DNA from 2 places in the Kitasatospora fiedleri genome. Region 1 is predicted to be linked to the other one. Evidence: riboswitches for the same ligand, from Rfam matches in the RefSeq annotation. Region 1 holds a riboswitch; the other holds the start of a gene.
What was found. Region 1 has a riboswitch for glycine ahead of gcvP (aminomethyl-transferring glycine dehydrogenase). Riboswitches for the same ligand answer to the same signal wherever they lie in the genome.
Positions count from the first base shown of each region.

Region 2: it holds a riboswitch for glycine, as region 1 does, so the genes downstream of both, gcvT (glycine cleavage system aminomethyltransferase GcvT) here and gcvP (aminomethyl-transferring glycine dehydrogenase) in region 1, are expected to answer to the same signal.

Region 1 is NZ_OX419519.1:1,461,751-1,468,878, reverse strand. It holds partial or broken gene QMQ26_RS07135 (DNA polymerase IV) at 1-1,429, shown strand, start outside; gene QMQ26_RS07130 (MFS transporter) at 1,456-2,925, opposite strand; gene QMQ26_RS07125 (PRC and DUF2382 domain-containing protein) at 3,088-4,209, opposite strand; glycine riboswitch at 4,399-4,505, shown strand; gene gcvP (aminomethyl-transferring glycine dehydrogenase) at 4,724-7,128, shown strand, end outside.
Region 2 is NZ_OX419519.1:5,083,688-5,090,815, forward strand. It holds gene QMQ26_RS23405 (L-serine ammonia-lyase) at 1-641, opposite strand, end outside; gene QMQ26_RS23410 (serine hydroxymethyltransferase) at 801-2,069, opposite strand; gene gcvH (glycine cleavage system protein GcvH) at 2,086-2,460, opposite strand; gene gcvT (glycine cleavage system aminomethyltransferase GcvT) at 2,565-3,629, opposite strand; glycine riboswitch at 3,726-3,834, opposite strand; glycine riboswitch at 3,835-3,939, opposite strand; gene QMQ26_RS23425 (enhanced serine sensitivity protein SseB) at 4,099-4,866, shown strand; gene QMQ26_RS23430 (enhanced serine sensitivity protein SseB C-terminal domain-containing protein) at 4,983-5,807, shown strand; gene QMQ26_RS23435 (ABC transporter permease) at 6,396-7,128, shown strand, end outside.

The DNA of each region.
Region 1 (7,128 bases):
ATCCACCTCGACATGGACGCCTTCTTCGCCGCGGTGGAGCAGGCGTCCAAGCCGAGCCTGCGCGGCAAGCCGGTCATCGTCGGCGGTCTCGGCGGGCGCGGCGTGGTCTCCACCGCCTCCTACGAGGCCCGGAAGTTCGGCGTGCACTCGGCGATGCCGATGGCGCAGGCCCGCCGGCTCTGCCCGAACGCGGCGTTCCTGACCGGCCGGTTCGAGGCGTACCGGGCCAACAGCGAGATCGTGATGGGCCTGCTGCGGGAGCGCTCCCCGCTGGTCGAGCCGCTCAGCCTGGACGAGGCGTTCGTCGACCTGGAGGCCGGGCCGTACGGGCCCGCGCTGGCCGCCGCGGCCACGCCTGCGGAGGGCGCCCAGCTGGTGCTGGCGCTGGCCGAGGACCTGCGGGCCGACATCCTGGAGCGCACCGGGCTGACCGCCTCGGTCGGCGCCGCGGCCTCCAAGCTGATGGCGAAGATCGCCTCCGAGCGGGCCAAGCCGGACGGGCTGGTGCTGGTCGAGCCCGGCACCGAGCGGGCGGTGCTGGCCCCGATGCCGGTGCGGGCGCTGCCCGGGATCGGCCCGGCCACCGAACAGGCGCTGCGCCGGGCCGGGTTGACCACGGTGGCGGACCTGGCGGAGGCCGGGTTCGGGGAGCTGGTCGGGCTGCTCGGCAAGGCGCACGGGGCGGGCGTGTTCCAGATGGCGATCGGCTGGGACGAGCGGCCGGTGGTGCCGGACCGGGACGCCAAGTCGGTGTCGGTGGAGGACACCTTCGAGGTCGACCTGGCCGACCGGGACCGCATCCTGCGCGAGATCGAGCAGCTCGCCGCGCGGTGCGTGCGCCGCCTGCGGGCGGCCGGGCGCTCCGGGCGGACGGTGGTGCTCAAGGTCCGCCGCTTCGACTTCTCGACGCTGACCCGCTCCGAGACGCTGCGCGGGCCGACGGACGACGAGGAGGTGGTCGCGGCGACGGCGCGCCGGCTGGCCCTCCAGGTCGACGTCACCGGCGGGGTGCGGCTGCTGGGCGTGGGCGTCGCGCAGCTCGCGGACTACACCCAGGAGGACCTGTTCGCCCAACTGGAGCGGGAGGAGCGGGAGTCGGGGACGGCGGCGGTGGTCGAGGAGGCGGTGGCGGAGCCGGTGGCGGCCGATCCGGCGGCCCGGCGCTGGTGGCCCGGGCAGGACGTGACGCACCGCGAGTTCGGCCCCGGCTGGGTGCAGGGCAGCGGGGTCGGCCGGGTGACGGTGCGCTTCGAGACGCCGTACTCGGGGGTGGGCCGGGTGCGGACGTTCGCGGTCGGGGACGAGGAGCTGGAGGCTTCGGGCGCGCTGCCGCTGCGGCCCCCGGCGGGGTGAAGGGCGTGCGGGGGCGGAGGGAGCAGGAGCACCCCCCGCCGATGCCCGTGGCGGGGGGTGCTCCTGCTGCTCGCGTGTGTCCAGTACGCGAGGGGGACGCCGTCAGGCGTCGGTCTTGGTGAGGGCCGGGGCGGCCTGCTCGGCGGGGGCCGGGGCGGACTTGACGGCCCGGATGGCGAACGGGACGGCGGCGGCCACCAGGCACATCGCGCCGGCCACCCAGAAGGCGTTCTGGTAGGCGTTCTCGGTGGGGAGCTGGATCGGCACCGGGAGCTTGAGGATGTCGCCGGTGAGGATCGCGCTCATCACCGCGGTGCCGACCGCGCCGCCGACGGTGCGCAGCACGGCGTTCATGCCGTTGGCGATGCCGGACTGCTCGGCGGGGACGGCGCCGTTGATGTAGGCGGGCATCGCGGCGTAGGCGAGGCCGACGCCGAGGCCGAAGACCGCGGAGGAGAAGTAGATGTCGAACTCGGCGCCGTGGCGCAGCGCCAGGTAGGCCATCGAGACGGCGCCGAGGAAGCCGCCGAGCACCAGCGGGAGGCGGGGGCCGCGGCGGGCGATCAGCAGGGCGCCGAGCGGGGCGGCGACCATCGAGCCGATCGCGGAGGGCAGCAGCATGACGCCGGCGTGCAGGACGGTGGCGGTGAAGCCGTAGTGGGTGAGCTTCTCCGGGGTCTGCGCGAAGTTGCTGATCACCATGAACGAGCCGTACATGCCGAAGCCGATCAGCAGGCCGGAGATGTTGGTGAAGGCGACGGCGGGGCGGGCCATCATCGACAGGTCGACCAGCGGGTGGGCGACCTTGGACTCGACCAGGAGCCAGACCAGGGCGACCACGGCGGCGACGGCGAACAGGCCGAGGGTGCGGGTGGACGTCCAGCCCCAGTGGTTGCCCTGGCTGACGGCGACCAGCAGGGCGGAGAGCCAGCCGGCCAGGGTGAGCGCGCCGAGCGGGTCGGCGCCGCCCTCCTTGTCGGTGACCGGGTCGGCGGGGACCCGCAGGACCACCAGCAGGACCGCGATCAGGCCGAAGACCAGGCCCATCCAGAAGATCGACTTGTAGCTCCAGTGCTCCAGCAGCAGGCCGGTGGCGACCAGGCCGAGGCCGGAGCCGACGCCCATCGAGGCGGAGATCGCGGCGACGCCGCCGGTCACCTTGTGCCGGGGCAGCTCGTCGCGGACGATGCTGATCGCCAGCGGCAGCACGCCGCCGCCCGCGCCCTGCAGCACCCGGGCGACCACCAGCCAGGTGAAGGAGTGGGTGCCCACCGCGAGGCCGGAGCCGAGCACCAGGCCGGCCAGCGAGACCAGCAGCATGGGCTTGCGTCCGCGCAGGTCGCCGAAGCGGCCCAGCAGCGGGGTGAGCACCGCCGCGGAGAGCAGGTTGGCGGTCATCAGCCAGGTGATGTTGGAGCCCGAGACGTTCAGTTCGCGGGCCAGGCCCGGCAGGATCGGGACGACCGCGGTCTGCACCACGCTGAAGGCCAGCATGGCCAGGATCAGGGCGGGCAGGACCCGGGCGCTGGTGGGCTTGGCGGCCGTGGGGGTGGGCTGTGGTGCCTCACTCACGGGGACTCCTCCGACAGGTTGCTTCAGAAAGGCGATGGTGCAGGGACTGAAGTAACGATGTCGGGAGATGCTTCACTCTGTCAAATATCGACCGGTGAAGCTTTGGCAAAGCGCCGGCCCCGACCCGCCGGAGCGGGCCGGGGCCGGACGGCCGACGGGCCGTCAGGAGCGCAGCGGCTCCGGGCGGGCGTGCTCCGCGCTGCCGTTCGCGGCGGCCGACTGCGGCCGGGCCGCCGGCGACTGCGGCTGCGCGTTCCACGGCCGGTGCTGCCGCGGCCCCTCGCCGTCCCCCTCGCCGGTGGTCGCGTCGTGCACCTCCACCTGCTCGCGGCGCAGCTCCTCGCGGACCACCTCCTCCTCGGTGTACCGCTCCACCACCAGCCGCACCCGCTCGATCGGCGCCAGGTACTTGCGCACCACCGGGCGCTCCTCGCGCAGCGTGACCTCCTCGACCGCCTCGGCGATCTCCTGCTCGCTCAGCGCCGCCCGCTCCGCGTCCGACACCGGAATCCGCTCCACCCGCACCCGCTCGCGCACCACCGGCACCCGGCGCTCCACCTGCTCGGTGGTCACGTACTTGCGCAGCCGGGTGGTGCCCACCTCGTGCCACTCGGTGCTGATGTCGATCCGCTCCTCGCGGCAGGTGATCTCCACCGGCGCGGTCGGCTCCGCCGCGGCCGACCGGGCGGACGGCTGCTGCTGCGACTGCGACTGCGACTGCGGGTGCGGCTGGGCCTGCTGGTGCCTGCCCGCGGCGTGCGCGGCCGGGGCCGCGGCGACGGTGCCGGGGGCGGGCGCCGGGGCGGGGGAGGAGGCGACGGTGCCGAAGTCGCGGTCCGGGGCGGGCGCCGCGGGCTCCTCGCGCGGGTGCTCCTTCGCGGTCGCCGCCGCCCCGGCGGTCCCGGCGGCCGCCGCCGTCCCGGCCGCCTTGGCCGTGCCGTCCACCGCCGCCGGGCCCGAACCGGCGTCGCCGCCCGTGTCCAGCCCGTAGTAGCGGTACAGCTGCAGCTCCTGGGCCGGCGAGAGGTGCTGGCCCACGCCGAAGTCCGGCGACTCCTTGATCAGCGACTTGTCGTACGGGACGCGCAGCTCGTCGCCCGCGAACTCGCTGGTGGTCAGCGGGACGAAGGCGTCCCGGCCGAAGATCCCCGTGCGGACGGCCGCCCACTCCGGTTCGCCGGTGGCGTCGTCCAGGTACACCTCGTCGACCGTGCCGATCTTGTCACCGTTCCGGTCGACCGCCTTGTGTCCGATCAGGTCGCGCGGATCGATATCGGTCTGCACGCTGTCCTCCAGTCCTGCTGCTCCTGGGAAGATCCGTCCGGAGGCGGCCGGAGGAGCGTGCCGGGCCGCCACTTCACACCAAACGGCACGTCACGGGCGGCGGCACCCCGGACACCGCCGTCCGGGGCAGATCACAGGGCCGCACCGGTGATCCGGGAGGCCCGCGCTGGTACCCTCGGAGGCGACCGCCGAGCCCGCTCGGGAGAGTCCCGGAACCGCCCGAACGGCGGGGTGCGGGGCGCCGAAGGAGCAACCCCTCCCCGGAATCTCTCAGGCATCCGTACCGAACGGGCCAGGTCACTCTGGAAAGCAGGGCAGGACCGTCGGCACCGGAGCCGGCCGACCCGCCCTCGCCGACGGTGCAAGCCGGGCGGGCCCGCGCGGTCCGGACGTGCGAAGCTCTCAGGTACCGATGACAGAGGGGGAGGCTGACGGGTTCGTACGCCCAGGCGCTCCCACGGCCGCCGACCGCGTGCGTACCACCGCCGGTCCGCGACCAGGAGGCCCGACCCCCATGAACGCCCAGCCGACGCTCAGCGACCTTGAGCAGGCCAGCCCCTTCGAGCACCGCCACATCGGTCCCGACAGCGACGCCCAGCAGAAGATGCTGGCCCAGGTCGGCTACGCCTCCCTGGACGAGCTGTCCGACGCCGCCGTCCCCGACGCCATCCGCAGCCTCACCGCGCTCGGCCTGCCCGCCGGCCGCAGCGAGGCCCAGGTGCTCGCCGAACTGCGCGAGCTGGCCGGCCGCAACCAGGTCCTCACCTCGATGATCGGCCTCGGCTACTACGGCACCTTCACCCCGCCGGTCATCCTGCGCAACGTGCTGGAGAACCCGGCCTGGTACACCGCCTACACCCCGTACCAGCCGGAGATCTCGCAGGGCCGCCTGGAGGCGCTGCTCAACTTCCAGACCGTGGTCGCCGACCTGACGGGCCTGGACACCTCCGGCTCCTCGCTGCTCGACGAGGGCACCGCCGCCGCCGAGGCGATGGCGCTGGCCCGGCGCGTCACCAAGAACAAGGCCGGCGTCTTCCTGGTCGACGCCGACACCCTGCCGCAGACCCTCGCCGTGATCGAGACCCGCGCCGAACCGACCGGCGTCGAGGTCGTCACCGCGGACCTGTCCGACGGCATCCCCGCCGAGATCGCCGAGCGCGGCGTGTTCGGCGTGCTGCTCCAGTACCCCGGCGCGTCCGGCGCGGTCCGGGACCCGAAGGCCGTCATCGAGCAGGCGCACGGGCTCGGCGCGGTGGTCGCCGTCGCCGCCGACCTGCTCGCCCTCACCCTGCTGCGCTCGCCCGGCGAGCTCGGCGCCGACATCGCCTGCGGCACCTCGCAGCGCTTCGGCGTCCCGATGGGCTTCGGCGGCCCGCACGCCGGCTACCTGGCCGTGCGCGCCGAGTACGCACGCAACCTGCCCGGCCGCCTGGTCGGCGTCTCCGTCGACGCCGACGGCAACCGCGCCTACCGGCTCGCCCTGCAGACCCGCGAGCAGCACATCCGCCGCGAGAAGGCCACCTCCAACATCTGCACCGCGCAGGTGCTGCTCGCCGTGATGGCCTCCATGTACGCCGTCTACCACGGCCCCGACGGCCTCGCCGACATCGCCCGCCGCACCCACCGCTACGCCGCCGCGCTCGCCGCCGGCCTGCGCGCGGGCGGCGTCGAGCTCGCCCACGACGCGTTCTTCGACACCGTCACCGCCGTGGTGCCCGGCCGGGCCGACCAGGTCGTCGCCGCTGCGCTGGCCGGCGGCGTCAACGTGCACCGGGTCGACGGCGACCGGGTGTCGGTGTCCTGCGACGAGACCACCACCCGCGCGCACCTGGCCGCCGTGCTCGCCGCGTTCGGGGTCGAGGACGCCGAGATCGCCGAGGACGCCGACGCGCTGCCCGCCGGGCTGCTGCGCGAGGACGAGTACCTCACCCACCCGGTCTTCCACAGCCACCGCTCCGAGACCGCCATGCTGCGCTACCTGCGCCGGCTCTCCGACCGCGACTACGCGCTCGACCGCGGCATGATCCCGCTGGGCTCCTGCACCATGAAGCTCAACGCGACCACCGAGATGGAGCCGGTCACCTGGCCCGAGTTCGGGCAGCTGCACCCGTTCGCGCCGGTCGACCAGGCGGCCGGGTACCTCACGCTGATCCGGGAGCTGGAGCAGCAGCTGGTGGAGGTGACGGGCTACGACGCCGTCTCGATCCAGCCCAACGCCGGTTCGCAGGGCGAGCTGGCCGGCCTGCTGGCCGTCCGGGCCTACCACCGGGCGAACGGCGACACCCAGCGCGACGTCTGCCTGATCCCGTCCTCCGCGCACGGCACCAACGCCGCCTCGGCGGCGATGGCCGGCATGCGGGTCGTCGTGGTCAAGACGCTGGCCGACGGCGACGTGGACGTCGAGGACCTGAAGGCGAAGATCGCCCAGCACGGCGAGCAGCTCGCCGTGCTGATGGTCACCTACCCGTCCACCCACGGCGTGTTCGAGACCGAGATCACCCGGATCTGCGCGCTCGTCCACGAGGCCGGCGGCCAGGTGTACGTCGACGGCGCCAACCTCAACGCGCTGGTCGGCCTGGCCAAGCCCGGCAAGTTCGGCGCGGACGTCTCGCACCTCAACCTGCACAAGACCTTCTGCATCCCGCACGGCGGCGGCGGCCCCGGCGTCGGCCCGGTCGCGGTGCGCGCGCACCTCGCGCCGTACCTGCCCAACCACCCGCTCCAGGCCGAGGCCGGCCCCGCGACCGGCGTCGGCCCGATCTCGGCCGCGCCCTGGGGCTCGGCGGCGATCCTGCCGATCTCCTGGGCGTACGTCCGCCTGATGGGCGGCGAGGGCCTCAAGCGCGCCACCCAGGTGGCCGTGCTGAACGCCAACTACATCGCCAAGCGACTCGCCCCGCACTACCCCGTGCTCTACAC
Region 2 (7,128 bases), 3.6 Mb from region 1:
AGCAGCCCGGCCCGGATCTCGGCCTCGGTGCGCCACGCCTTCTCGTTCTCCAGCATCAGGCCGGAGATGGACAGGCCGGTCTCCCTGGTCAGCCGCAGCAGCTCCTCGCCGGTGCGGAAGGGGTACCGCAGGGCGGTGTCGTCGGGCTTGATCCGGGCCTCGCCGAGGGCGTCCTCGTCGACCACGAAGCCGCCGCCGACCGAGTAGTAGGTCTTCTCCAGCAGCGTCTCGCCGGAGGCGTCGTACGCCCACAGGGCCATGCCGTTGGCGTGGTACGGGAGCGCCTTGCGGCGGTGCAGGACCAGGTCGTGGTCCGGGTCGAACGGGATCTCGTGCCGGCCGAGCAGGCTGAGCCGCTTCTCGGCGCGAATCCGCTCGACGTCCAGGTCGGCGCGGTCGACGTCGACCGTGCGGGGCGAGTGGTTCTCCAGGCCGAGCAGGACGGCCTTGGGGGTGCCGTGGCCGTGCCCGGTGGCGCCGAGCGAGCCGTACAGCTCGGCGCGGACGGTGGCGACCCGCTCCAGCAGGCCCTCGGAGCCGAGCCGGCGGGCGAACATCCGGGCCGCGCGCATCGGGCCCACGGTGTGCGAGGAGGAGGGGCCGATGCCGATGGAGAAGAGGTCGAAGACGCTGATGGCCACGGGGTGACGTCCTTGTCCGGTCTCGTGGTGGTGTGCCGGTTCCCGCCCGGTGGGGCGGGGCGCGGCATGGAACGGGGCACCGCGCGCACCTCTCCAGTGTGCGTGGTGCCCCGGGAAGCCCGGGCGGGCCGCCGGTCGGGCGGCCCGCCGGGCGGGGTCCTACAGCTCCGGGTAGAGCGGGTGGGCGGCCGCGAGCGCGGTCACCCGGGCCTTGAGCGCCTCGGCCTTGGCCGCGTCGAAGCCGGGCTTGAGCGCCTCGGCGATGACGTCGGCGACCTCGCGGAAGTCCTCGGCGCCGAAGCCGCGGGTGGCCAGCGCCGGGGTGCCGATCCGCAGGCCGGAGGTGACCATCGGCGGGCGCGGGTCGTTCGGGACGGCGTTGCGGTTGACCGTGATGCCGACCTCGTGCAGGCGGTCCTCGGCGTCCTGGCCGTTGAGCTCGCTGTTGCGCAGGTCGACCAGGACCAGGTGCACGTCGGTGCCGCCGGAGAGGACGGAGACGCCGGAGGCGGTCACGTCGTCCTGGAGCAGGCGCTCGGCGAGGATCTTCGCGCCCTCCAGGGTGCGGCGCTGGCGCTCCTTGAACTCCTCGGAGGCCGCGACCTTGAACGCGACGGCCTTGGCGGCGATCACGTGCTCCAGCGGGCCGCCCTGCTGGCCGGGGAAGACCGCGGAGTTGATCTTCTTGGCGTGCTCGGCCTTGGAGAGGATGACGCCGCCGCGCGGGCCGCCCAGGGTCTTGTGGGTGGTGGTGGTGACCACGTCCGCGTACGGCACCGGGGAGGGGTGCAGTCCGGCGGCGACCAGGCCGGCGAAGTGCGCCATGTCGACCATCAGCAGGGCGCCGACCTCGTCCGCGACCCGGCGGAACTCGGCGAAGTCCAGCTGGCGGGGGTAGGCGGACCAGCCGGCGATGATCAGCTTGGGCCGGTGCTCCTTGGCGAGGCGCTCGACCTCGGCCATGTCGACCTGGCCGGACTTCTCGTCCACGTGGTAGGCGACCACGTTGTAGAGCTTGCCCGAGAAGTTGATCTTCATGCCGTGGGTCAGGTGGCCGCCGTGGGCCAGGTTCAGGCCCAGGATGGTGTCGCCCGGCTGGATCAGCGCGAACATCGCCGCGGCGTTCGCCTGCGCGCCGGAGTGCGGCTGCACGTTGGCGTGCTCGGCGCCGAACAGCTCCTTGATCCGGTCGATGGCGATCTGCTCGACCACGTCGACGTGCTCGCAGCCGCCGTAGTAGCGGCGGCCGGGGTAGCCCTCGGCGTACTTGTTGGTGAGCACCGAGCCCTGGGCCTCCATGACCGCCACCGGGGCGAAGTTCTCGGAGGCGATCATTTCCAGGGTGGTCTGCTGGCGGTGCAGCTCGGCGTCGACCGCGGCGGCGATCTCCGGGTCGAGCGCGTGCAGGGACTGGTTGAGAACCGTCATCAGGGGGGTCTCCCGGTCAGGCGCCGGTGAAGGCGGTGTAGCCGTCGGCGTCGAGCAGCTCGTCGGTCGCCTCGACCCGGACCTTGAACAGCCAACCGCCCTCGAAGGGCTCCGAGTTGACCAGGGCCGGCTCGTCGATGACCGCCTGGTTGACCTCGGTGACCTCGCCGGTGGCGGGGGAGTAGAGGTCGCTGACCGACTTGGTGGATTCGAGCTCGCCACAGGTCTCACCCGCGGTGACGGTGTCACCCACTGCGGGGAGCTGGACGTACACGATGTCGCCGAGGGCGTCGGCCGCGTGCGCGGTGATGCCGACCGTCGACACCCCGTCCACGGCGGCGGTCAGCCACTCGTGCTCCTTGGTGTACTGCAGGTGCGTGGGGTTGCTCATGGCGTCATTCTCCAGGATCGCGGGAGGGGCGGGCGCGGCCGTCCGCTGGGCGGACGAACCGGAAAAGGACTGGCTCGGGGAGGAGGCCGGGGGAGAGGCCGAGGTCAGCGGGCACGCCGGTAGAACGGCAGCGCGACCACCTCGACCGGCTCGGCCTTGCCGCGGACGTCCACCGCGACGGTGCCACCCGGCTCGGCGTGCGCGGCGTCCACGTACGCGATGGCGATCGGCTTGCCCAGGGTCGGGGACGGCGCGCCGGAGGTGATCCGGCCGATCACGGCGCCCTCGGCGTCCACCACCGCGTACTCGGCGCGCGGGACGCGCCTGCCCTCGGAGACCAGGCCGACCAGCTTGCGCGGCGGGGCGGACTCGGCCGCGGCGGCGGCCTCCTCCAGCGCCTTGCGGCCGACGAAGGCGCCGTCGTTGGTGGTCTTGTCGAAGCGGACCACCCGGCCCAGGCCGGCGTCGAACGGGGTCAGCTCGGTGGACAGCTCGTGCCCGTACAGCGGCATGCCGGCCTCCAGGCGCAGCGTGTCGCGGCAGGACAGGCCGCACGGGACCAGGCCCTCGGCGGTGCCCGCCTCGGTCAGCGCGGTCCACAGGTGCGCGGCGTCGGCCGGGGCGCAGAACACCTCGAAGCCGTCCTCGCCGGTGTAGCCGGTGCGGGCCAGCCAGACCTGGCGGCCGGCCACGGTGGCGGGCAGCAGGGCGTAGTACTTCAGGCCGGGCAGGTCGGCGTCGGTCAGCTTGGCCAGGATGCCGTTCGCCTCCGGGCCCTGGACGGCGAGCAGCGCGTAGGCGTCCCGGTCGTCGCGGACCACGGCGTCGAAGCCGGCCGCGCGCTCGGTCAGCGCGTCCAGCACCACCTGGGCGTTGGAGGCGTTGGCCACCACCAGGTACTCGTGCTCGGCGGTGCGGTAGACGATCAGGTCGTCCAGGATGCCGCCGTCCTCGCGGCAGATCATGGTGTAGCGGGCGCGCAGCACGCCGAGCGCGGAGATGAAGCCGACCAGGGCGTGGTCGAGCAGCTCGCCGGCCTGCGGGCCGGAGACGGTGATCTCGCCCATGTGCGAGAGGTCGAACAGGCCCGCCTTCGTGCGGACCGCGAGGTGCTCCTCGCGCTCGCTGCCGTAGCGCAGCGGCATGTCCCAGCCCGCGAAGTCGGTCATGGTGGCGCCGAGCGAGCGGTGCAGCGCGTCGAGCGCGGTCAGGCGGAGGGACACGACAGGACTCCCGGGATCTGGAAACGGGCAGGCTGGGGCGAATCTCCCCCATCTGTCGTCGAACCTGAGAGCTTCGCCGCCTCCTGAACAGGATGGCGGCTTGCACCGTGGGTGGGCGCACGGCGCGGCCGTGTCCACTTTCCAGATCTGCCTCGCCCGGGCGGTAGGGGTGCCTGAGAGATTCCGGGGAGGACTTGCTCCTTCGGCGCCGGTCGCGGCCTGTGCCAGGCCGTTCCGGCTCTCCCGCGCGGGTTCGAGCGGCCGGTATGAAGTTAGGGCGGGCCCATCATGGCATGCCGGGGGCGGGTCGCGGGAGAGGGGGCCGGAGCGGGCCCGGCGGACGGGGCCGCACCGGGCCGCCGCGCCGGGTCCGCGCGCCGCTAATCTGATCGCAACCGCGGATGTGGAGGGCGAGATGGGGTTCCCGCTGGACGGGGTGCTGGAGGGCGGGCCCTGGCCGGCCAACGAGCTGGAGCAGGTGCTGACGGCCGCGCTCGGCGACCCCGGGGCGACGCCCCGGGTGATCGAGGTGCTGGCCCGCAGCCAGGTGTGGATTCCGCTGCCGTCCGGCACCTCCCCGGACGCCGAGGCGCTGGACCTGCCGACGCTGGAGCTGGCCGGGGCGCCGTACGTCCCGGTGTACTCCTCGCAGGAGCAGTACCTCCGGCACTGCCCGGGCATCCCGTTCGCGATCGCCCCGATGTGGGAGTTCGCCCGCGGGCTGCCGCTGGGCATCGGCGTCGCGGTCAACCCGGAGGCGCCGGTGGGCATCCCGGTGCCGCCGGAGGGCGTCGGCGAGCTGCGGCGCGGGCCGCGCGGCGAGCAGTGGGAGGCGCAGGGGGTGACCGAGGGGGCCCGGGTGGCGCTCAAGGAGCCCGAGCCGCACCAGGAGCCGTTCGCCTTCCTGGCCGCCGCGACCGGCGAACTCGTCGCGCTGCCCGGCGTCCTGACGGCCCGTCGGGCGCTGGCCCGGGTGGAGGGCGAGCCGACCCTGCTGTACGTCGGCGTGCAGCTGGACCCGGCGGCCCCCGCCGACCCGGCCGAGGTGAACACCGCGCTGGGCCGGGCGCTCGGAACCGCGCCGCCCAGCTGGGGCGTCCACCTGGTGCTGCTCGACCTGGTCGCCGATCCGGTGGTGGACTGGATGCTGGGGCGGGTACAGCCCTTCTACGTGCGGCCGTGACGGCGGCCCCGGTCCGCCGCGCGGGGCACGGCGGCATGACGGCTGTCGGGTGCGCCCCATAGGGTTGCCCGGAACACCGGAGCACGGCGGAACGGACGAAGAGAGTAGGCGGCGACGTGACGGGAGCAGCCGGCGACCCGGGGGCGGTCGAACGCGCCCTCGCAGCGGTCGCGCCGGAGCGCTGGGAGGCGTACGAGGGGCTGCTGCGGGCCCTGGCCGGCGGGCAGGTCTGGATGCTGCTCTGGCACGGCAGCCCCGGCAGTCCGGACGCCCAGTACGGGAACATGGACGTCGGCGGCCACGGCTACGCGCCCGGCGCGACCTCCCCCGGGCAGCTCGCGGCCAGCGGCTGGACGCGCGCCCACGAGGTGGTCTCCGGGCTGGAGATCGCCGCCGCGCTGTACCGCTCGCGCTGGGGCCTGTGGCTCGACCCGCACCGCCCCGGCGGCGGCGTCGGCGTGCCCTGGGCCGACCTGCGGCGGATCGCGCTCGGCCTGGACCGGCTGCCGGCCGGGCCGCTGCGGATCTCCGAACCCCCGGTGCAGGGCTCGCCGTTCTTCGCCGTGCTGGAGCAGCAGGCGGGCGAGGTGCGGCCGCTGCGCTCGCTGCGCCGGGCCTGGGTGCAGCCGGTGCTGGGCGAGGGCTACCTGGCGATCGGGCTGGACCTGTACGACACCTCGCCGCCGTCCGTGGAGGCGGCCCGGGCGCTGGTGCAGCGGGCGGCCGCGCAGGCGCCGGAGGGGCCCGGGGTGTCCACCGTGGTGATGGCCGACGAGTTCGACCCGGTGGCGATGTGGATGTGGGCCAACGCCCGCCCGTTCTTCGACCGGCAGGGCGCCCAGCAGGCCGGGCCGACCGGCTTCGGTCACGCAGCGCAACCGTCGGCCGGGCCGGCCCAGGGGTGGCCGCAGGCTCCCTGGCCGGGCTATCCGGGCCGTTGAACCTACCCTGACGCCCCGTCGGAAAACCCCCGCCCCGACCTTTTGCCCGGTCGGCGGGGGTTTTTTACCGCTCCATGATCTACGCGCGCAACCCCGCGTGCCACCTGGCGTTTTCCCGCCACTGGCGGGGTGTCGTCAGTGTGCCCCTTGACGGACGCGTAACAGCTGTGTGAAGAGCGATATGCGTCGACAACGGAATTGCATGCCAACAGATCACAGTTAGGCATCCTTCGGCATGGGGGTCTTCCGCCGGGCACTTCCCATGACAGAGAGTGCTGCGCAATGCGGAGCGCGACTCGAACCCCACGAAGGTGAACGCGTCCCCGCCAGCGCATGAACCGCACGACGCGTTTCTCCGTGCGGCAGCACCGTGCACGTCGGAGGCCTCCTGACCCGGAGCGCCCCAGCTCGGCGGACCTCCGGCCGGAGGCGGCCGAGGGATGCCCGCACCACCAGCAACGCCCTGCTTGCTCAACGCACTTCTGCACCGCCGCATCGGCGCCCGGCACCACCGAAACCGCTCTGCACTTCCGCACCGCACGCGACTCCGTGGGCCGGCCACCGTCGGCGAGGGGAACGAACTGACTCATGACCACACCCACCGAGACCCCTGGTTCGGCGGCCGACGCACAGCCTGACGGCTCGTCAATCGCCGAGCCGCCCAAGAAGATCGAGGGACGATCACCCGGTCGCATCGCCTGGGAGCGCCTCAAGCGCGACAAGGTCGCCCTGGCCGGCGGCGCCGTGGTGATCCTGCTGATCCTCGCGGCCCTCCTGGCGCCGGTGCTCACCGCGCTGTTCGGGCACCCGGTCGACGAGCCGCACGCGGACCAGATCAACCCCGACCTGGGCCTGCCCAAGGGCGCCTTCGGCGGCATCAGCGGCGACTACCTGCTCGGTGTCGACCCGACCTTCGGCCGTGACGTGTTCTCCCGAATCCTCTACGGCGCCCGGATCTCGCTGCTGGTCGCGCTCGGCGCGGCGGCGGTGGCGATCGTCATCGGCGTGGTGCTGGGCATCATGGCCGGCTACTTCGGCGGCTGGGTGGACTCGGTCATCAGCCGGGTGATGGACGTCCTGCTGGCCTTCCCGCAGCTGCTGTTCAGCATCGCGCTGGTCTCGGTGATCCCCAACTCGGTGCTCGGACTGGGCGACACGACGGTGCGCGTCCTGGTGCTGATGACGGTGATCGGCTTCTTCGGCTGGCCGTACATCGGACGCATCGTCCGGGGCCAGGCGATGTCGCTGCGCGAACGCGAGTTCGTCGACGCCGCCCGCAGCCTCGGCGCCGGCCGCGCGCACATCCTGTTCCGCGAACTGC